DNA from 2 places in the Staphylococcus sp. Ze2 genome. Region 2 is predicted to be linked to the other one. Evidence: predicted binding sites of a transcription regulator. Region 2 holds the regulator's gene; the other holds the start of a gene.
What was found. The regulator Rex, encoded in region 2, represses fermentation and respiration genes when NADH is low (regulators of the CRP and FNR family bind a similar motif). The targets are predictions, from matches to a motif close to TTGTGAAATATTTCACAA.

Region 1: ACM591_RS04280 (formate/nitrite transporter family protein) is a predicted target of Rex. The motif match lies at 6,570-6,587, and genes of this name have one in related genera.

What each region holds. Positions count from the first base shown of each region.
Region 1 is NZ_CP183486.1:993,192-1,005,251, forward strand. Features, by position in the region: gene ACM591_RS04240 (MurR/RpiR family transcriptional regulator) at 1-253, opposite strand, end outside; gene ACM591_RS04245 (alpha-glucoside-specific PTS transporter subunit IIBC) at 476-2,071, shown strand; gene ACM591_RS04250 (hypothetical protein) at 2,252-2,782, opposite strand; gene ACM591_RS04255 (bile acid:sodium symporter family protein) at 3,047-3,961, shown strand; gene ACM591_RS04260 (HAD family hydrolase) at 4,187-4,831, shown strand; gene ACM591_RS04265 (hypothetical protein) at 4,836-5,027, shown strand; gene ACM591_RS04270 (hypothetical protein) at 5,076-5,258, opposite strand; gene ACM591_RS04275 (hypothetical protein) at 5,255-5,614, opposite strand; gene ACM591_RS04280 (formate/nitrite transporter family protein) at 5,685-6,515, opposite strand; gene ACM591_RS04285 (amino acid permease) at 6,819-8,207, shown strand; gene ACM591_RS04290 (alkaline phosphatase) at 8,610-10,037, shown strand; gene ACM591_RS04295 (MurR/RpiR family transcriptional regulator) at 10,269-11,144, opposite strand; gene ACM591_RS04300 (PTS transporter subunit EIIC) at 11,147-12,060, opposite strand, start outside.
Region 2 is NZ_CP183486.1:1,230,789-1,242,848, forward strand. Features, by position in the region: gene ilvD (dihydroxy-acid dehydratase) at 1-570, opposite strand, end outside; gene tsaE (tRNA (adenosine(37)-N6)-threonylcarbamoyltransferase complex ATPase subunit type 1 TsaE) at 1,776-2,237, shown strand; gene tsaB (tRNA (adenosine(37)-N6)-threonylcarbamoyltransferase complex dimerization subunit type 1 TsaB) at 2,218-2,880, shown strand; gene rimI (ribosomal protein S18-alanine N-acetyltransferase) at 2,853-3,317, shown strand; gene tsaD (tRNA (adenosine(37)-N6)-threonylcarbamoyltransferase complex transferase subunit TsaD) at 3,310-4,332, shown strand; gene ACM591_RS05540 (VOC family protein) at 4,604-5,026, shown strand; gene ACM591_RS05545 (MutS-related protein) at 5,159-6,760, opposite strand; gene ACM591_RS05550 (ABC-F family ATP-binding cassette domain-containing protein) at 7,127-9,055, opposite strand; gene ACM591_RS05555 (redox-sensing transcriptional repressor Rex) at 9,207-9,848, shown strand; gene ACM591_RS05560 (YeeE/YedE family protein) at 10,065-11,153, shown strand; gene ACM591_RS05565 (sulfurtransferase TusA family protein) at 11,175-11,399, shown strand; gene ACM591_RS05570 (LacI family DNA-binding transcriptional regulator) at 11,981-12,060, shown strand, end outside.

The DNA.
Region 1 (12,060 bases), 240 kb from region 2:
TTGAATCTGAAGGTAATTGATGTGCTTGTTCAGTTTCAAATTTTAAATAAGATTTGAAATCACTATAACCATCAAAGCCTAACTTGCGAGTGAAACGATGAATGGTGGCGTTAGACGCGTGGGTGTGTTCGGCTAATTCTTGTATTTTCATCGTTTTACATTGTAGGATATGTGTATTAATAAAATGTGCAATATATAAGTCGTTTTCATTTAGTTTATTAAAGTTATTGTTAACACGTTCATCTAAAAACAATTTTATCACCTCACACTTCATGAAAATATTTTCATGTTTTGAAAATATAATCTGATTATACAAAATTGTTCCGAATGGCGTCAAACTATTGTTTGAATGTAAGCGTTTCCTTTAATATTGAATTAATCACATACAACACATATTCAATGAATTATATTTATCGATTTATTATGAATGATGTATAAATAAATCTTATATATATAAATAGGGGGTTATACGGCTATGAATGCAATTAAGAGATTTGGAAGTGCAATGATTGTTCCTGTATTAATGTTTGCATTTTTCGGTATTGTTTTAGGATTTGCGACTTTATTTAAAAATCCGTCAATCATGGGAAGCATTGCTAATGATGGAACAACTTGGTTTAAAATTTGGTCAGTAATCGAAGCTGGCGGTTGGACAATTTTTAATCATATGGAAGTTGTGTTTGTGGTTGGTCTGCCACTATCTTTGGCTAAAAAGGCTCCTGGACATGCAGCTTTAGCAGCATTGATGGGCTACCTCATGTTCAATACTTTTATAAATGCAATACTTACGCAATGGCCGCATACATTTGGAGCGAATTTGGAAAAAGGCGTTGAAAATGTAACAGGACTTAAAGCGATTGCTGGGATTGAAACGCTAGATACGAATATACTTGGTGGTATTATCATTTCAAGTATCATAACTTGGATACATAATCGATACTACAGTAAACGATTACCAGAGATGTTAGGGGTTTTCCAAGGCCTAACATTTGTGGTGACGATATCATTCTTTGTTATGTTACCAATAGCATTACTTACGTGTGTTATTTGGCCGACTGTTCAAGGTGGTATTACTTCATTACAAGGATTTATTATTGGATCAGGCTATATAGGTGTTTGGTTGTATCACTTCTTAGAACGAGTACTAATTCCAACAGGATTACACCATTTTATCTATGCGCCAATTGAAGTTGGTCCTGTTGTAGTTAATCATGGCTTAAAAGCAGAATGGTTTGAACACGTTAATGAATTTGCTAAAAGTACAGAACCATTAAAAGAACAATTTCCATATGGATTTATGTTACAAGGCAACGGTAAAGTATTCGGTGCTATAGGTATTGCTCTGGCTATGTATTCAACTACACCTAAAGAAAATAAAAAGAAAATTGCAGCATTACTTATTCCAGCAACTTTAACTGCAGTAGTAGTCGGTATAACAGAACCATTAGAATTTACGTTCTTATTCATAGCGCCATATTTATTTGTATTGCATGCTTTATTAGCTGCAACAATGGATACAATGATGTATGGATTTGGTTTAGTAGGTAACTTTGGAGGGGGACTATTAGACTTCTTTGCAACAAACTGGATACCGTTAGCACAAAATCATTGGTTAACATATGTGATACAAATCATCATAGGCTTAGGATTTACAGCAATTTATTATTTCTTATTTAGATTTTTAATTCTGAAATTTGATATTCCACTTCCTGGTCGTAAAAAAGATGAAGAAGATATGAAATTATATAACAAAAATGATTATAAAGGTAAAAAGAACGAAGATAATAATAGAGTATCAACAGGAAATGATTATGAAGATAAGGCGATTTATTATTTAGAAGGTTTAGGTGGTAAGGAAAATATTAAGGATGTAACAAATTGCACAACACGCTTAAGACTTACAGTGAAAGATGTTGAGAAGGTCGAAGATAGTGCTTACTTTACACATAATCAAATGGCACATGGATTAGTAAAAAGTGGTAAAAATGTCCAAGTAGTTGTAGGTATGTCAGTGCCTCAAGTAAGAGAAGCATTTGAAAATTTAGTGAATAATGATGATGTAATAAAATAATATATTAGTTTTATATGATGAATGACGCAAGGATGAAAGACTTGTATAAGAACTAGTTAATAATTTCGTTTTAGGAAACAATTACCTATAAGATTAAGAGGAACCAAAACACAAATGTCTTGGTTCCTCTTTTTTATTATTTATTGTATATTGGTGATTTTTATAAGCAGGCTGTTTATATTACGAAATTCTAGCTTTATTCATCCAACGAGGTTGGTATACAGCGCCAAGGATATCGATATTATGCGTAGCCATTATATATATGAGTTTTGCAAAGACTGAGGGTGACGTAGATACGTTTATCTTATTGCGATTAAAAGTATATGTAATGTACTCAGTTTGATTTATTAAATTCAAAATATCGATGACCTTGTCTTTAATAAATGCGTCACGAAGTCCATCTACAACTAGTTCAAAACGTCTGGAAGATAATAATAAATGATCTAAATCTAGAAGGTCATTAGTATCTGTACCTTGTAGTATTTGATAAATGGAATAGTTATGAAAACTAAGGAAACTAATCATATATGGTAATTGCTGCTTTGGTAAATTAATCTCTAAAGCATACAAATTATTTTGTTTGAAAATAGTAAATTTAAATGAATTACAAAATTGTATTTGTTTACAAAGTTTGGTTAAATTTTTTCGTGTGGCACGATTGTTTAATCCACCAATATTTAACACAAAAGTTTCAGTTTTATCTAAAAACATATGATACCCCCAATATCTATGGAAAGTGTTTTATCTCTATTAATCATAATATTCAATTACACTTAAATTTTCACAAGTTATTATTTCTATTAGATTGTACCACTCTTTTTTATTGGAATCACTAGGTCTTAAGAACGAAGTTAAAATTTTTAAGAGAAGTTACGTACAGATATTATATTTAGAATATTTAGAAAATTAAGTTGTTTGTAAGTTTAAAGTATGATACATTCTTCTTTGTTAATACATAAAGGGAAGTGTTTATAGATGTTATCAAAGGTAAGTAGATTTGCAACCAACACATTCTTATTATGGATGTTAGTTGCTGCAATTATAGGTTTTATTTTTCCTGCTCAATTAGCAACACTAAGTGGATGGGTTCCTTATTTATTAGGTATTGTAATGCTGGGGATGGGGCTAACGATAGACCCTAAAGATTTTAAAATTGTATTTCAAGCGCCACGCTCAGTGATAATTGGTGTTATCTTACAATATACAATCATGCCATTAACAGCTTTTTTAATTGCTAAATTATTTAATCTGCCACCAGAAGTAGCTATAGGTGTTATTTTAGTGGGATGTTGTCCTGGCGGAACATCAAGTAATGTAATGAGCTATCTTGCTAATGCAAATGTCGCTTTATCAGTTGCAATTACAAGTGTGTCCACACTATTAGCGCCAATTCTAACGCCAGCCTTAATATATTTATTTGCTAATCAATGGTTAGAAGTATCGTTTATGAGTATGTTTTGGTCGGTTATCCAAGTAATTTTAATTCCAATTATTATTGGTTTTATCTTACAAAAATTATTTAAAAACTTTGCCGCTAAGTCAGCGAAAGCTTTACCAATTGTTTCAGTTGTTGCTATATCGCTTATCCTAGCGTCGGTAGTAGGTGGAAGTAAATCACAAATACTTGAAACAGGCTTATTGATTTTTGCTGTTGTTATCTTACACAATATTGTAGGTTACACACTTGGATATACTTTGGCTAAAATATTCCATTTGGAAAGAGCCGATAAAAAAGCTGTTTCTATAGAAGTAGGTATGCAAAATTCAGGTCTAGCAGTATCACTAGCCACCGTTCATTTTAGTCCATTAGCTGCAGTTCCGGGAGCTGTATTTAGTCTGGTTCACAATATTACTGGACCAATATTAGCTAAATATTGGAATAAGCGATAAAAATAAGAAGAAGCTAGGCTAATTTATGAACTGTATTTAGTCAAGTAGACAAATAAATAATTAAAATAACCTAATGGTCTAATTCATAGCTATGTTATGGATTGGGCCATTTTTAATGCGATTCACTTATGTCATAAAAATGGTTACAATTAGTTAATTCAAATCTGAAATATGATAAGCTATCATTAAACGAATGTGATCTCATATTAAATAGGAGGCGTAATTATGTACAAAGCAGTTGTATTTGATTTTGATGGCACGATTATAGATACAGAAAAACATCTGTTTGAAATTATTAATAAACATTTAATTCAACATAATTCAGAAGAAATATCATTAGACTTTTATCGTCAGTCCATTGGAGGCGCTGCAACGGAATTACATAGATATTTGGAAGCACAACTCGGTAAGGATAATAAGGAAAAGGTTTATTTAGAACACAATGAAACGAGTGTTACATTACCGATTGTTGATGCAATGCATCAGCTTATGCAATATTGTAAAAAACGTCATATCCCTATGGCAATTGCCACAAGTAGTTACCGTGAAGATATTCAGCCAACGTTTGACAGTTTGGGATTGGATGAATATATAGATGTAATTGTAGGGCGTGAAGATGTAGAGGCGATTAAACCAAACCCAGACCCATATCTCACTGCTGTCCAAAGATTAAATTATAATCCAGCAAATTGCCTAGCGATTGAGGACTCAGTAAATGGTGCTACAGCGGCTATTACTGCTGGTCTTGATGTTATTGTTAATACTAATGACATGACCGAATTACAAGACTTTAGTCAAATTGCATATACAGGGAAAGATTTGTCTGCTGATGAAATCATAGCGTTATGTTTTGAAGTTGATAGGAGTTAGTTTTATGAATATTTATTTGTTAATATTTTTCCTAGGTGGTCCTATCGTATTAGCTATAGGTAATTTAGTTTTAGGACCTATATTTAATAAAAAGATTCCTTTTAATATACAATTTCGTTCATTTATGGTTGGTTCGATGGTTTATTTATTAGGTGCTGTAGCTTTATATTATTTTGTACTACAATATAGGTTTTAATTATATATTAAAAACAGATGACGCTTTACGAGACAAGCGCCATCTGTTTTATAGAAATTGAAATATTAATGTTACACATACTAGGACAAGTAGCATAGCATCTATACCTATCATGATAGCAAACCGGGGATTCTTTTCTCCGGTTTCTTTTGTTTTTTTATAGGCTTTCAAATTTGGTATTAAGCTCACAATTAATAAAATAATTACTACGATTCCTAAAATTACACTCATGATTTGTCACCACCATTTTGATTTTTTGCTAGAAACTCCCATACGTAGCCGGCAATAATACCTAAGATTAATCCAATAATAATTCCGGCTTTTATTGCTGAAAAGAGAGCGCTTATGATAATCGCAATTAATAATGCAATAGGAATGGTTATACCAAATTTATATTTTCGTTCTGGAGAATTTACAATAGAAAACAAAGTATAATATAAAATACCAAAAACAAAAATCACCATTATACTTTTTAATATTAAAGGACCAACTGAACTATCAGATCCACTAAAATAATTTAAAAAGAAAAATAACACACCAAATATAATGGAAATCGTAAGCGTACGTTTCATTAAGTGTTTATTCATATATAACTCCTTTGTAATAAATCTACTGAAAATTATACCATATAACACAGATGAATTATTGTATTAGCAGTTATCTTGGTATATTACGTTCATATTGGTGATGATCATTTAAATATGCATAAAACAAACCTATTATTAATCCTCCTCCGATATAATTACCAATGCCTGCACCTAATAAATTAATAATTGCAGGTATAAGTGCTAATTCACTGCTTTGATATACTAAACCACCACCAAATAGTACAGAGTTATAAACCACATGCTCATAACCCATAAAGGCAAATATAGATACACCAAACATCATAACGAACATTTTAGCTAAAATATCGTCTATTTGCATCGCTATAACTAAAGAGATATTAATGAAAAAATTAGCGAAGATACCCTTAATCAATATTGATGTAAAACTAGCAGTTAATGTCTTATGTTCAATAGTATGCTCTAATTGTATTAACATGTCAGTAGTCATCACATCAGAATGACGTAATAATAAGAAAAATAAAAAGCCACCTAATGCATTACCGATAAAGCATAATGTGAAAATTTTCAAAACTCTGGTAGGGTTGATGACACGATAATATAAACCAACTGTAAAATACATAAAGTTACTTGTCAGCAATTCTGAATTAGTAAATAAGATGAGTACTAGAGCAAAACTAAATGCTATAGATGCAATAATATTGATGATGCCAGAAGGTAGATGAGTTTCTAGGGATGCTTTAATAAGTAAGACAAATACAGTAATAACACCTAGAATAAAACCAGCCATTATAGCTCGTAGTAAATAGCGCTTAAAATAAAAACTTTGTAAGATGTCTTTAGTTTTAATAGTATCAACTACGTGATCAATCCAAGCTTTGCCATAAAATACTTTATCCCATTTAATGTTTTTTTCGCTCAATTTTTTATCCCCGCTTTCTGTAATTAATTATAAGTATACTATGTTATGTAGAATTTGTGATATTTTTCACAAATTCTACATGAATTCATGTTCACTTAAATTTTTATAGTTGATTTTCAAGAAAAATAATTTTTAAAAAAAGCTTTACTTTCCAATGTAAAATCGCATACAATTGATAAACGGTAATGTAAGCCCTTACATTATTCGAAAATAATTGTTTAAATTTTTTGAATTTATAGTATAATAACGACATAATAAGTGAATTTAGTTCCACTTATATTTGAAAGAGATGGGGTTTGAATGATGAAAGATAATAATGAATTACAGAGGGGGCTAGGTGCACGTCAAATGCGTATGATTGCACTTGGTGGAACGATTGGTGTAGGACTATTTATGGGAGCTACAAGTACTATAAAATGGACAGGTCCTTCTGTTATATTTGCATATTTAATAGCAGGTATATTTTTATTCTTAGTAATGAGAGCAATGGGAGAAATGGTTTATTTACATCCAACTTCTGGTTCTTTTGCTAACTTTGCGAGTGATTACATACATCCAGTAGCAGGGTATCTAACAGCTTGGAGTAACGTTTTTCAATGGGTAGTTGTAGGTATGAGTGAGGTTATTGCAGTCGGAGAATATATGAACTATTGGTTCCCTGACTTACCACAATGGATACCGGGCGTTATTGTTGTAGTTTTATTAGCTGGAGCTAACCTTGTATCTGTTAAAGCGTTTGGTGAATTTGAGTTCTGGTTTGCAATGATTAAAGTAGTTACAATTATTTTAATGATAGTAGCTGGTTTTGGTCTTATCTTCTTTGGTCTAGGAAATGGTGGAGAAGCAATTGGTCTATCAAATCTATGGGATCATGGCGGATTTATGCCTAACGGTTGGATTGGCTTTTTCTTTGCACTTTCAATTGTTATCGGATCATACCAAGGTGTTGAATTAATTGGTATTACCGCTGGTGAAACAAAAGATCCACAAAAAAATATCAAGAGCGCGGTTAACGGTGTTATCTGGCGTATATTGATTTTCTATATTGGTGCAATTTTTGTAATTGTTACAGTTTATCCTTGGAATGAACTAGGCAATATTGGTAGTCCATTTGTAGCTACATTTGCTAAAGTAGGTATCACTTTTGCAGCAGGATTAATCAACTTTGTTGTACTTACTGCAGCGATGTCAGGCTGTAACTCAGGTATATTTAGTGCTAGCCGTATGTCATTAAATTTATCTCAAAAAGGTATGTTACCTAAATTCTTTGGTAAAGTTATGAAAAATGGTGTCCCTGTTTGGACTGTACTTGCCATTGCAACAGGCATTTTAATTGGTGCTTTGCTTAACGTAATCTTACCGTTATTTATCAAAGGTGCCGATAGTGTATTCGTATATGTTTATAGTGCTTCGATTTTACCAGGGATGGTACCATGGTTCATGATTTTAATTAGTCATTTAAGATTTAGAAAAAATCATCCTGAAGAAATGGAAGGCCACCCATTTAAGATGCCAGGTGGTGCATTTACAAACTACATTACAATGGCGTTCTTTATCATGGTATTAATCGGTATGTTATTTAATAAGGAAACTGTGGTTTCTGTAGTTATCGGTATTGTATTTCTATTGTTTATGACAATGTTCTTCTTCTTGAAGGGCTACCATAAATTAAGTAAAGATCAACAACTCTAAAGTGTAATAGGGTAATTATATTTATATAAATTATTTTAATATTTAAAGTATTTTGTGAGAGGCTGGGACAATTTTAATTGTCCCAGCCTTAATGATTATAAAGAACCACTTCTCAATGTAATGAGTTAGTGGTTCTTATGCATGAGCAATAGCTTAGGTAAACCTTTTTTATCAAATAAGTCATTTTAATAAGATGAGACGATGAAACCTTTGTAAATGAATTAGCTTTCTGTCTCGTTACCATTTTTTAATTATTATCAGAATGTACTTTTTAATCCGTTATACACATAACTTTATTAATTAATTTACATAAAATTTACTGCAATAAAATAATTACTCAAAACTTGTAGACTACACTTAAAGTGTAGATTGATAATACATATTTAAAGGAGTTATTACTTTATGAAAATTTTTAACAAATTAGCAACTGTTTCTGTGGCAAGTGCAATCGTTATGGGTTCTGTGTTGGGGAGTGTGCAGTCAACCTATGCCTCGGCTGGAGGACATGCGCCAAAAGAAAATGGTGTTTCATATATGGGTAATACAAAAAATGCAAAGAATGTAATATTTTTAGTTGGGGATGGTATGGGTCCTTCGTACAATTCTGCTTATCGTTACTTTGCTGATAATCCAGAAACAAAAGAAATGGAAAAGACTGCTTTTGATAAATATCTAGTAGGTAATCAACGTACAAATCCGAGCGATCCAAAAGAAAATGTAACTGATTCTGCGGCTGGTGCGACAGCGTTTAGTTCTGGTCATAAAACTTACAACGGGGCTATTGGTTTAGATGATAATAAGAAAAAAGTGAAAACTGTGTTAGAGCAAGCAAAAGAGAATGGTAAGTCAACTGGATTAGTTTCTACTGCAGAATTAACTGATGCAACGCCAGCAGCATACGCAGCGCATGTTGATAGCCGAGACAAAAAAGATGAAATTGCTAAACAATTTTATAACGATAAAATTAAAGGTGAGCATAAAGTAGACGTTTTACTTGGTGGCGGGGCAGAATATTTTGGTAAAGAAAATGGTAATTTAGCAGATAAGTTTAAAAAAGACGGCTATGATGTTGTCGACAATAAAACAGATATGAAACAGTCTACGAACAAAAAAATCTTAGGGTTGTTTGCTGATAATGATATGCCATTACAAATTGACGCACCAGATAAAAATCCAAGACTGCTAGATATGGCAGATACAGCAGTAAATAAATTACAAGAAAATGATAAAGGTTTCTTCTTAATGGTAGAAGGCGCATCTATAGATAAAGCAGGTCACCCAAATGATGTAACGGGTGTAATGTCTGAAATGAATGGTTTCGAAAAAACGTTTGAATTTGCTACAAATTATGCAAAATCAAATCCTGATACACTAGTCGTTGCAACAGCAGATCATTCAACTGGTGGTTTGTCTATTGCTAAAGGTAAAGATTATGTTTGGAATCCAGAGGCAATTCAGTCTATGAAACACTCAGGTATGCATATGACTAAAGAAATTGCTGAAGGCAAAGATTCACAAAAAGTAATTCAAGACGGTTATGGTTTTGAAGTTGAGCAATCACAAATTGATAAAGTTAAAGACGAAGCAACAAAACTCAATAAATTAGATAAAGATTCCGATGAATATAAAGAACAAATGCAAAAAGTTCAAGATGCCATACAAAAACCAATAAATGACAAATCTAATACTGGCTGGACAACATATGGTCATACTGGTGAAGATGTAAACACATATGCATATGGGCCTGGTAGTGAGCAATTTAGAGGAAATATAGATAACACAGATAATGCGAACAATATCTTTGATTTCTTCAAAAATGAACAAAACTAATTGAATCAAATGGTATTAGTATAATGTTAGTGAGAAAGATAATAAATAATGACAAATAAATAGGAAGTGAGCTTGATAAATCACATGAAATATTGGTTTATCTCTCACTTCTTTATTTCATTGGCGATTAAAAATGATATGAACTAAAATTTTTGATTCAAAAAACTAGTATAAAAAGATAAAACCAACCTACTCAACTTAAAGAAACAGTTGTTAGGTTGGTTTTTTATATTAATGTTTAAAATATATATTAGATAAATGCTTTCGATAATTATCTAAAGCCATTTTAGATTGAGTAATAGCGTCTAATGATTTGTCGTAATTTAATGCGATGTAGCGGTAATATAAAATATCGACTGTGAACAATTGAGCAAATAAAGAGGTTGTTGCAGCCATACGTAATTCATTTTCATCTGTTTGACCATATATCAGTGTATAATCTGATATTTTTGCAATAGGATTATCGTTCGAACTTGAAATAGTTATGATAGGAATTTGATAATCTGTTGCTACCTTTGCCATGGATTGCAATTCACTGTGACTACCTTGATTTGTCACGAATATAATACAATCACGTTCATCATGTGTAGCAAGTGTAGACATAAACAAATGAGTTTCTTGCAAAAGTCTTACATTTAATCCAATTCTAGATAGTTTTTGAAATAGGTCTGTAACAATAACAAGTGAAGCCCCGTAACCAAATAGAAAAATCGTGCGAGCACTTTGCATCTTTGCACATATCATATCTATATTTTCATTTTCAATATGGTCTGACACGAAGTTCATCGTGTTTGTAACACGTGATAACATTTTAGACTTTAATACATCTACAGATTCATTATCCATTAATTCAAGGTGATTGTTGTTTAATGTTTCTTCGGGTAAATAGCGAGAAATGGCTATTTTAAGCTCTTGAAATCCTTTTTCGGTCATTTTCTTACTGAATCTAACGATAGACGCAGTACTTGTATTTATTTCATCAGATAAATCTTGAACAGACATATTGATAATCTTATGTGGTGTATTTAAGATATAATCAGCAATTTTTTTCTCACTTTTAGTTAATTTCGGGTATTGTCGATCAATTTTATATAGTACGTTGGTCATAGTTAATCACCTAGAGTATCAGTTTCTCGCATAGCCTTTGTCGTGCCGAAGAAATAAGTGAATAAGAAACCACCGGCATATGCTGCGAGTAATCCGGCTATATAGCCTAAGTACATGTGGTCCGAAATCAATGGCAATAATGATATGCCACTTGGGCCAATTGCGGTTGCACCAATATGGCCAATGCCTCCAATGACAGCGCCACCGATACCACCACCAATACAAGCCGTTATAAATGGTTTGCCTAAAGGTAAGGTAACACCATAAATTAGAGGCTCACCAATCCCTAAAAATCCAACCGGTAGGGCACCTTTAAGTGTATCCCTTAGTGTTGTGTTTTTACTACATCTTACCCATAATGCTAAAGCAGCTCCGACCTGTCCAGCACCAGCCATAGCAGCAATTGGTAATAAATAAGTTGCGCCAGTTTGATTGATCATCTCAATGTGAATAGGTGTGAACATATGATGCAAGCCTAACATAACTAATGGTAAGAAAAAGGCTCCAATAATAAACCCACTAAAGACACCACCAACGTCGATAATTGCATTGATAACTGAGACAAGTCCATCTGAAACGAAGCCAGCTAATGGCATAAAAATAAAGATTGTTAGAAGTCCTATAATAAACAGAGTGATTGTAGGCGTAACGATAATATCTACGGCGTTTGGAACAATTTTATGTAATCGTTTCTCAACGATACTAAGAAGCCATACTGCAAAAATTACGCCAATTATACCACCTTGACCAGCTTGTAGCGGTTCGCCTGTAAAAATGTTGGTAATCATATTTTCATCAGTTAAACCCGTTAATAATGTTGTACCACCAATAACACCACCTAAACCTGGTGTAGCGCCAAATTCTTTAGCTGCATTGATACCAGTAAAGATTGCCAAATATGCGAGCATACCATCTT
Region 2 (12,060 bases):
AGTAGGGCATGCATTTTGTTCCATATCTAAGAATTCTTCTTTTGAAATTGAACCATCTTTAAAAGCACCCACCGCTTCAAACATAGATGATAAGGTTAAGGCTTTACCTTCAGAAGATAATCCTGCTTTCATCGGTCCACCTGAGCAAAAGATTGCTGGGACGTTCGTTCTTACTGCTGCTAATAACATACCAGGTGTTATTTTATCGCAGTTTGGAATGTAAAATACGCCATCAAACCAGTGTGCATTAATTACAGTTTCTGCAGCGTCTGCGATGATTTCTCTAGAGGGTAGGGAATATCTCATTCCAATATGGCCCATTGCGATACCATCATCTACGCCGATTGTGTCAAATTCAAAGGGAATTGCGCCTGCTTCACGAATTGCTTCTTTGGCAATATCTGCTAATTCTCTTAGATGTACATGTCCTGGGACAATATCGATATACGAATTACAAATTGCCACGAAGGGCTTGTTCATATCTGTTGGTTTTTCTAATGCACCAGTAGCATGCAAAAGACTTCTTGCTGGAGCTTGCTGATCTCCTTTTTTGATCATATCGCTTCTCATATCTAATTCCCCCATAAAATTGAAAATAAAAAAGCGTCCCAATAAATAATTGGGACGCTTTTAAGTCCCATTCAACTAGAATAAGGACTTAAACGTTTAGTAGTTTCTTTACTAAAGTTCCAGTCCTATGAGCATAATAAAATGACTAAAATATTTGAAGTTGTCGGTTGATATTGCATTGTATGTTTGGTCATTTTATTATACTCCTCTCGATAGAATGGTTTATTTGTTTGATTTGTTTGAAATATCTAAAAATTTGATAAATTAAATTTACTACATCATATTGGCGATGTCAACAACTTTTTGCAATTTTCTATCAATTCAAACTATTCTAATTTAGTAAGAACTTGTTTCACTTTGAAGTAATATTGGAAAAAATTTGTTAAACTATAATAGTTAATTTTATGTAGATAAAAAGTTATTAGAATATAGACGCAAGATTTTTGTTTGAGCTTTGTAAACTTTATTGTAAAACAGTGACGGCTAATGAAAAAGCGACACTAATCCAAATAAAATTGGAAGTGTATAGAGGAACGCCTTAGCTTAAAGCCAAAGCATAAGCGACACTAATCCAAATAAAATTGGAAGTGTATAGAGGAACGCCTTAGCTTAAAGCCAAAGCATAAGCGACACTAATCCAAATAAAATTGGAAGTGTATAGAGGAACGCCTTAGCTTAAAGCAAATGCATAAGCGACACTAATTCAAATAAATTAGGAAGTGTATAGAGGAACGCCTTAGCTTAAAGCAAATGCATAAGCGACACAAATCCAAATAAAATTGGAAGTGTATAGAGGGACGCCTTAGCTTAAAGCAAATGCATAAGCGACACAAATCCAAATAAATTAGGAAGTGTATAGAGGAACGCCTTAGCTTAAAGCAAATGCATAAGCGACACAAATCCAAATAAAATTGGAAGTGTATAGAGGAACGCCTTAGCTTAAAGCAAATGCATAAGCGTCACAAATCCAAGTAAATTTGGAAGTGTATAGAGGAACGCCTTAGCTTAAAGCAAATGCATAAGCGACACTAATTCAAATAAATTTGGAAGTGTATAGAGGAACGCCTTAGCTTAAAGCAAATGCATAAGCGACACTAATTCAAATAAAATTGGAAGTGTATAGAGGAACGCCTTAGCTTAAAGCAAATGCATAAGCGACACTAATCCAAATAAATTAGGAAGTGTCGCTAAAAAAGGAGAGGACAATGATAAAAATTAATAATATCAATGACATGTCGCATTTTGGTGAGGTGTTAACAAAATATCTAACTGCTGGTGATTTAATTTTACTAAATGGAGACTTAGGTGCTGGTAAGACAACTTTAAGTCAATTTATCGGAAAATCTTTAGGTGTAAAACGGAATATCAATTCTCCAACGTTTAATATTATAAAGTCATATCAAGGTACAGGTGTAAAATTACATCATATGGATTGTTATAGATTAGAAGACTCAGAAGAAGATTTAGGGTTTGAAGAATATTTTGAAGATGACGCCGTAATTCTGATTGAATGGAGTCAATTTATAGCAGAATTTTTACCTGATTATTATTTATCTATTAATATTAAAACGGAAAATACAACTGAGCGTACGATAACTTTAGATGCTCAAGGTGAGCATTATCTTAGAATTAAGGAGGATGTTGAACGTGAACTATCTGCTAATTGATACATCCAATCAGCCATTATCCGTAGCTATAGCACAAGATAATAAAGTGTTAAACGAGATAAATACTAACGAGAGAACGAACCATTCGGTACAATTGATGCCAGCTATTTCCAAAGTGATTACTGATAGTCAATTAGCAAAGAAAGATATAGATGCCATTGTTGTCGCAGAAGGACCAGGTTCGTATACTGGTCTGAGAATTGGAGTTACTGTAGCGAAAACATTAGCCTATGCTTTAAATGCTGAACTATATGGTGTATCTTCACTGAAAGCACTTGCTGCAACAGCAACTGAAGAAACAGGTTTAATTGTGCCTATATTTGATGCGCGCCGTGAAGCTGTTTATGCCGGTGTTTATAAAAATGAAAATGGACAACTAAAGCAAATTATTGAAGATCAATATATTACAATTAAGAGCCTGCTAGATTTATTACACGAATTAGCTGAACCATATAAATTTATTGGGACAGATAGCGAAAAGTTAGAGTCGTTATTAGATAATCCTTGTATTCCAAATTTACCACAAGCCAAGTACATGCAATCACTCATAGATCAACCAACTGATGTACATCAATTTACACCAAACTATATTAAAGTATCTGAGGCTGAAAGAAATTGGTTAAACCAACAGAACAAGAGTTAAATATTCGGTTAATGGATTTTGGAGATGTCCCTCAAGTATTTGATATTGAAAGAAATAGTTTTAATGATAGTAGTTGGTCAATTGATGCGTTTTATCATGAAATAGAAAAAAATGAATTCGCACATTATTTTATTATAGAATTTAATGAAAAAATAATTGGCTATATAGGTGTTTGGATTGTGATAGATCAAGCACAAATAACTACGGTTGCTATTGATGAATCATATAGAGGCTATGGACTTGGACAATTATTACTCAAGTATGCAATGAGTTATGTCCAAACTAAATGCGAAGTAATGAGTTTAGAAGTACGGGTGGATAATGAGATTGCGCAACATGTTTATACAAATTTAGGCTTTCAATATGGTGGTAAGCGAAAAAATTATTATGGTGAAGGTGAGGATGCAATAGTTATGTGGGTGAATTTAAATGAATGAAACAATAATATTAGCAATTGAATCTAGTTGTGATGAAACAAGTGTCAGTGTTATTAAAAACGGAACAGATATACTAAGTAATATCGTTCTAAGTCAGATTGAAAGCCATAAAAGGTTTGGCGGTGTCGTACCAGAAGTAGCGAGTAGACATCATGTTGAAGGTATCACAACTACTATTGATGAAGCATTGAATACTGCTGATGTAACAATGATGCAGGTTGATGCAGTAGCAGTCACGCAAGGTCCTGGCTTGATAGGGGCTTTGTTAGTCGGTATAAATGCTGCGAAAGCATTAGCATTTGCATATGATAAACCGTTAATTCCAGTACATCATATAGCTGGTCATATATATGCGAATCATTTAGAAAAACCACTCCAGTTTCCAGTCATGTCATTAATCGTTTCAGGTGGACATACAGAATTAATTTATATGAAGGATCATTTGAACTTTGAGGTTATTGGTGAAACTAGGGATGATGCTGTTGGTGAAGCATATGATAAGGTAGCTAGAACCATTGGACTTAGTTATCCAGGTGGACCACAAGTTGATAAATTAGCTGCTCAGGGTCAAGATAGCTATGATTTTCCAAGAGTATGGCTAGACAAAGATAGTTATGATTTTAGCTTTAGTGGATTAAAAAGTGCGGTTATAAACAAACTTCATAACATTCGACAAAAAGGTGAGGAAATTAACAAAGCGAATGTCGCGACAAGTTTCCAAAATAGTGTCGTTGAAGTATTAGTTGGCAAATCTATATCAGCATGTGAAGCATACAGTGTAAACCAACTTATAGTTGCAGGTGGTGTAGCGAGTAATAAAGGTTTAAGGTCTGCCTTATCAGAAGCCTGTGAAAGTCACAATATTACACTCTCAATACCAAGCCCTAAATTATGCACAGATAATGCTGCTATGATTGGTGCAGCGGCCCACTATTTATATAATGCAGGTGTTACAGCAGATATGACATTGAATGGTGTTAATAGTTTAGATATTGAAGCATTTACAGTTAAATAATTAGTGGAAATTACTATGTTAATGTAGGTAGTTACTTTCAAAAAGTCCTAGATATAAATAAATGTCTTGGACTTTTTTGTGTTTAATAGACTTATGGATGTTGGATAAATTGACTACTGTTCTTTAAGTTTTTAACTATTAAAGGTTGTAGTGAAAAAATTAAAAATTCTCCACTTTATAACAACAGAATATGGGTATAAGTAATTTATAGACATTTAAATAATTGATTTAATACGTGTTGATGTTTAACACCACAAGGAGGAAGTTAATTATGAAAGCAGTTCAATATTTTAATTTTCAAAATAGTTTGGCCGCATTAAATTTTTATGAAGAACATTTTGGTGCAACGGATATACAACGTGTAGGTGGGGACCATGAAATGTTCGCAAATATGCCGGAAGAATATCAAGTGGACGCAGATTTTACAATGAACGCCTCATTTAATATACTTGGTGAAACATTCTATTGTAGTGACACGTGGAAGAATAAGAAAATAGATAATAGTGGTGCGATTGTTACCTTCACATTTGATGGTTCGAATGAAGCGGAAAAGGAAAAGGCAAAAGCATTTTTTGATAAAGCAGTAGCAGCGGGCTGTGAAGTGACGATGCCATTAGGTAAAACTGAATGGTCAGATTTTTATGGTATGTTTAATGATCCATTTGGTGTTACGTGGATGGTTAATGCTGAATAAAGCATGAATTTATGGGCGGATTTTATTAAAAATTATGTTTGATTTATACAGATAGAGAGGATGGAATAAATATCCATCCTCTCTATTTGTAGTTATAAGCAATAATAAATGAAGCGAAAAAACAATTTTTGATTAAGTATTACGGTTTGCTGATGACTTTGCACGATTATAAATTTTCTTCGGAAATGACATAATTCTAAGTAATTCTATCGCATTTCGGGTATCAGCTTTACCTTGCTTAATCTTGAAGTCAAATGAAATGTTATCCTCAGTTATAGACTCATTAAAATGATAATTTGAATACACATTGCCTAGTAAAGAAGAGAGCTCAATGTCATGCGTAGCGGCAATGACAGTATAGCCTTCAAGTTGATCGAGATAACTTAGGACAGACTCTGATGCAGCAATACGCTCTGTGGTATTCGTACCTTTAAAAATTTCATCAATAAAGCAATACACTTTGTTAGTTGTTGTGATATCAAATAGACGTTTAATAGATTTGATTTCAGTCATGAAATAACTATCACCTGTTAAGATATCATCTTGGTTGACCATTGAGGTATAAACCATACCAGGCTTATACTCAAATTCTTTAGCTGTAGCAGTGTTAATGGTTTGTGATAATACGATGTTGAGCGCAACAGCTTTCATAAATGTGGACTTACCTGATGCGTTTGAACCAGTTAGTAAAATATGATTGTCTATCGCTAAATCGTTTGGAACTGCACCATTAATCAATGGATGTGTTAACTGTTTAAAATGAATAACATCCTTTTCTGTAACTTGAGGAACTATATAATGATCTAAAGTTTCTCTCCACAAAGCTACAGCATAATGATTATCAATATTAGCGATGTATTCATAGCACGCCATTACTTCATCTTCATACTTTTTAAAACTGTTTTGAATTAAATGAAATAGATGATAATCCATCATAAAGATTAATTTGAATAATAATGAAAACACAGATGTTTCATCGTTTGAGTTCACACGACCTAGCAAGCCACTAAATTTGCGGGCTATAACAAAATGTTTAAAGTCAATATCTAGATTAGGTGCGAGTTCGAGTTGTTGGATGGCATACGCTTTTTTGATAACGGTTGACGTGTAGAACATTGAATTTAAATCTTGTTCATAGGACTTTTTTAAAAATCCACTTAACATCATATTAAAAATTGCAGAAACAATAGTTAAACTAATGCCAATGCTAGGAATGAAAATGGATAGCATTATAAAAATTAATGGTAAGTATGTACAAATAATAAAAAAATTATTGCGTTTAATCGATGAGATTTGATCAGGAAAAGTAGGATAGATTGCTTTTCCAATTTGCGCTAAATACAATGATATTTTATTCCTAAAATCTAAGTTAGTTGTAATATTCGAAAGAAGTTGAGCGTCTGTTACTTTGAACATATTTTTTAAAGTTGCAAAAAGCCTCATTTCGCCAATAGCTGTAAAATTAAAATTCATATTATGAAATACGCTATCAAGATTTAAATCTGACCACGTTTTTTCGTCTATCAAGGTTGCGCTGTTAAATTTATGTTTATATGTATCAAATTGGTAAATATAAGTATGATTCGGTCTAATGAAATTCTCTAATGGGCGTTTATTATCCCATAATGGTTTGATATCGTGCATAAGTTTTTTGTTGGCAACAATGGGTGAGATAATCATTAATGCAGTACCCAAAAAAAGAAAAGCTATAAAGAACCAAAAAATTGCTGGCATAGTGTATTACTCCCTTTATTAATATGTAAGTGGCTATGTGATAATTATGACATTATAGCCAAAATTTAACAAACAGAGATAGTGCCTTATTTAAGAAGGAATAAATTGATGTCAATAGAGAACATGCGTACTTATCAACAAATAGTGTACAAGGTGTGGATAAGTTTGGGTAAAGTGTGTGGATATAAACCGTTATCTGAATTTTATGCGCAAAAAAAGATTACTTTTTACTTGTGGATAACTAGGAAAACTTTGTGGATAGCCTTTGTTATAGGATGGAGGTTGTGAATATTTATTGTGTATTTCAGGGGATGAAAAAGAGCTAAAGTAGACTTTTCTACTTTAGCTCTTGAATTGAATTAGTGTTTATATTAATTTTTCTTGTAATTCTGCCCATTCAGCCATGACTTGTTCTAGTTTTTGTTCGATTTCTGATTTTGAAACCGCTAAGGAGTTTGCTTTTTCAGGATCTGAGTATACGTCTGGCAAGGTAAGCTGATGATTAATATCATTTATTTCTTCTTCGAAGGTTTCAATATTTAGTTCACATGTTTCAATTTGACGTTCTATTTGACGTTGCTCACGCTTTTGTTGTTTTTGATCACTATACGAGTCGTTTTGTTTAATAACTGTATCATTTACTGTTGGATTTTCTAATTCTTCTTTTGCTTTTAATGCTGCACTTTCTTCAGTTTTATCAATATAATATTGATAATTTCCTAAATACATTGTGCCTCCATCGAGATCTAAATCGTAAACTTTATTAGCTAATTCATTAATAAAATAACGATCATGAGATACAAACAAAATGGTACCTTTAAAGTTCGCTAAAGCTTGTTCTAACATTTCTTTTGAATCTATATCTAAATGGTTTGTAGGCTCATCTAAAATGAGTACATTGTTTCGCTCGAGCATTAATAAGGCAAGCTGTAAACGAGCTTTCTCACCACCCGATAAATCATTAATTATTTTTTTAACATCGTCTTGTACAAACAGAAAACGCCCTAAAACAGCCCGAATGTCTTTTTCATTCATAGTAGGGTATTGGTCCCATAAGTAATCAAGTATTGTTTTGTTTGATTTGAATTCGGCTTGTTTTTGATCATAATAACCAATTTTTAAGTTGGCACCGGTAGTAATTGTCCCGTTTAATGGCTTTTGTATGTCGGCGATAGTTTTTATTAAAGTAGATTTTCCAATGCCATTAGGGCCGATAATTGCAATATGATCTCCTTTTGTTACTTCAAAAGTAATTCCTTTAGTAATCGGAGACTCATAGCCAATTTCTAAATTTTTTATATGAAAGACATCATTACCAGTATTACGATCAAATTCAAATTGAATGTTGGCACTTTTAGCATCAATCATAGGTTTATTAATGCGTTCTATTTTTTCCAACATTTTCCTACGGCTCTTAGCCATACCAGTAGTTGAAGCACGGGCAATATTTTTATCGACAAATGTCTCTAATCTCTTAATTTGAGCTTGTTGATTTTCATATTCTTGCATACGTTTTTCATAATATTTATCTCTTTGATCAATAAATTGGGCATAATTGCCTACATAATGTTGGACATCACCGAGTGCAACGTCGTAAATTTGAGTGACAATTTTATCTAAGAAGTATCTATCATGACTGATAATTACGATGGCGCCTTTAAAGTAATTTAAATAACTTTCTAACCATTGGGTTGTTTCCATGTCTAAATGGTTAGTAGGTTCATCCAAAAGTAATAAATCAGGCTCGCTTAATAACATTTGTGCCAAAGATAATCTTGTTTTTTGACCACCGCTAAAGTCATTGATAGGCCTGTCGAAATCCGCTTCACTAAAATTCAGTCCATGTAAGACTGTTTTAATTTTACTTTCATATTGATAGCCATCTTGTTGTTCAAATTGATTGGATAATGATTCATAGCGATCGATATGAGTTTTATAAGTTTCAGAATCGTATTCATCAGCATGTTGTGCTAACCAATCTGTTTCCAATTTCATTTCTTGTTCTAATTTTTTCATTGCCTCAAACGGCTTAGACATTTCTTCAAATACAGTCTGATCTGTATTTAATGTCATTTGCTGTGTTAAATAACCAAGTTTTAAATTTTTACTTTTAGAAATATGACCGCTATCATAATCTTCAACACCAGCAATGATTTTCATTAATGTTGATTTTCCGGCGCCATTACGACCTACAATACCAATGCGTTCACCAGTTTTTACTTCAAAATCTACATTATTAAAAATATCTTCTCCGTCGAATGATTTTGTTAAATCATTGAGTTGTAATAATATCATCTGATTTTGCACCTCTCTATTCAATATCATTCTACAGTATTCAGTGTGTTGTTAAAACTATCATTGTTTATTTTTATTATTCAGTCATGTATAATGTTGTAGTGATTATAAGATTAATGAATAACAGATAATGAAATAGGGGGATAAGATCTTGGCTAATCAAAGCGAAAAGATTCCTCGTGCCACATTGAAACGTTTACCGTTATATTATAGATTCGTCAATACATTAAAATCTAAAGGCATTGATAGAGTTAATTCTAAATCCATCAGCGAAGGATTAAATATTGATTCCGCAACAATTCGAAGAGATTTTTCTTATTTTGGCGAGTTAGGCAAGAAAGGCTATGGCTATAATATTGATAGCTTATTACATTTTTTTAAAAATGAAATTAGCGAAAACGACGAGATTAAAATTGCAATTGTAGGCGTAGGGAATTTAGGTAAAGCATTATTAACATATAACTTTTCAATACATGATGAAATGACTATAACTGAAGCATTCGATATTCGTGAAGAAATTATTGGGACACAAATAGGTAAAGTGACAGTTAGTCCATTTGATAAAATAAAGGAAATATTATCGCAAGAAGATATAGATGTAGTGATACTGACTACGCCTGAGGAAGCGGCTCAAAACGTAGCCGATGTATTAGTGGAGTCAGGTGTTAAAGGAATACTTAACTTTACACCAAGTCGTGTACTAACACCATCAGACGTTCAAGTTCATCATATTGATTTAGGTATTGAATTACAATCTTTATTATTCTTTATGAAAAATTATAGTAATAAATAAGAAATGTTTAGTTAGTTTTTTATAGATACAGTAATACATTCCATGTATTGTGTTTATAAAAAACTATTTTTTTATGGATGTTTAATTTGAATTTCAAAAATACGACTACTATTAATTTAGCAGAAAGTTAAAAATTTATGAGTTGCAAGGTTGAAATTTTATACGATTTCTAATATTATTAATCTTATTGATTTTATCGGGAAAGAGGTTATTAATATGACTTGGTTAATAATCAGCGGCATTATTGTGGGAAGTCTTTTAGGCTTTGTTATGCAAAGAACACGGTTTTGTTTAGCTGGTGGATTTAGAGACATGTATATTCAAAAGAGTAACAAAATGTTTTATGCATTACTTATAGCAATTACAGTTCAAAGTATAGGATTGCTCATTTTAACTTCAACTGGTTTAGTACAAATACCTGATTCAACTTATCCAGTTATTGGGACGGTAATAGGTTCGTTTATATTTGGTTTAGGTATTATATTAGCTGGTGGATGTGCAACTGGTACTTGGTATAGAGCAGGAGAAGGTTTAATTGGTAGTTGGATGGCACTCATTGCCTATGCATTTACTTCGGCAGCTACGAAATATGGTTTGTTATTACCATTAATGGATGGTGTAAACAAACCTACAAATGTTAATACGAGTATGTCACAAACTACAGGGATACCGACATGGATTTGGGTAACATTGCTTACAGTTATTACAGTGTTTTTTGTAGTCAAAACATTACGCAAACCAAAACCTAAATTTGCTGTTCCTAAATTAAAGCAGAAATTTACAGGTGTACGTCATTATTTATTTGAAAAGAAATACCATCCTTTTGTGGCTGCAATAGCAGTAGGACTCATCGCGTTAATTGCATGGCCTGTAAGTGAATCGACAGGAAGAATGTATGGGCTAGGTATTACTACTCCATCTGCCAATCTAGTACAGTTTTTCGTTACTGGTGATTTGAAATTACTAGATTGGGGTGTATTCTTAGTACTTGGGATATTCCTAGGTTCTTATTTGGCGGCTAAAGGTGCAAGAGAGTTTAAATGGAGATTGCCAGATAAAAAAACCATCCGAAACAGTGTTATTGGTGGCGTATTTATGGGATTCGGCGCTTCAGTGGCAGGTGGTTGTTCAATAGGTAATGGACTAGTAGAGACAGCAACGATGTCATGGAAAGGTTGGATTGCACTCGCTTCAATGATCTTAGGGGCTTGGACAATGAGTTATTTTGTATTTATAAGACCTATGAAAAAAGCGCAGAAGCAAACTTCTAATGAGAATGTAACGTCACAAACGCAAACAATATAATTAATATAGGAGGCACAAATTATGGTACACGAGTTAGGTACAGTTGGAATGGTTTGTCCATTCCCTTTAATAGAAGCACAAAAGAAAATGAATACTTTAGATAATGGTGATGAATTAAAAATAGATTTTGATTGTACTCAAGCAACTGAAGCATTACCAAATTGGGCAGCTGAGCAAGGCTATCCAGTTACAAATTATGAGCAGTTAGATGACGCATCATGGACAATCACAATTCAAAAAGTTTAATCAGTTACTATAAATAGCTAACGTTGAGGTAAGAAATGCGCTTCACTTAGTTAATTAGTCAATATAATAATTAAATTAAAAAAGGTCGAATTCATAGCTATGCTTTGAGTTCGACCTTTTTAGTATTTATGATTAAGACGTAACTATTAATTATTATTGGAAAAATACTCAATAAATAAAAAAGATTCAAAGTTATTAGTAGTAAGAGGTAACATTAAAGCAATGAGTAAAAATAAATTTAATAGATTTACCTTTATAGATACAAGAAATAATTAATATCATTAGAGGGAGAAGAGTTAAAAAATGGCTGATTAACTACCATTTTTAACTAAAAATAACAAAAGCAAACAGCGATGCATATTAAGCCATACATTTTCACCTAATTCATGTGATATCCCTTCTTTAAATTGTAGTTTCTACTTCTATATCATACTCGAAAGTCCTCTTATATATTGCTGTTTAGATACAAAGCTGAAAAATTCAATCTTTTGGTAAGAGAAGATTTAAATAGTATTTAAAGCGATTGCATTATGATAAAATGAGTATTGTTTATAATAGTTAATTAATGAGAGTGAGAAAATATGAAGAACATTGCTGATATAGCAAAAATTGCTGGGGTTTCTAAAAGTACAGTCTCGAGATATTTAAATAATGGTTCGGT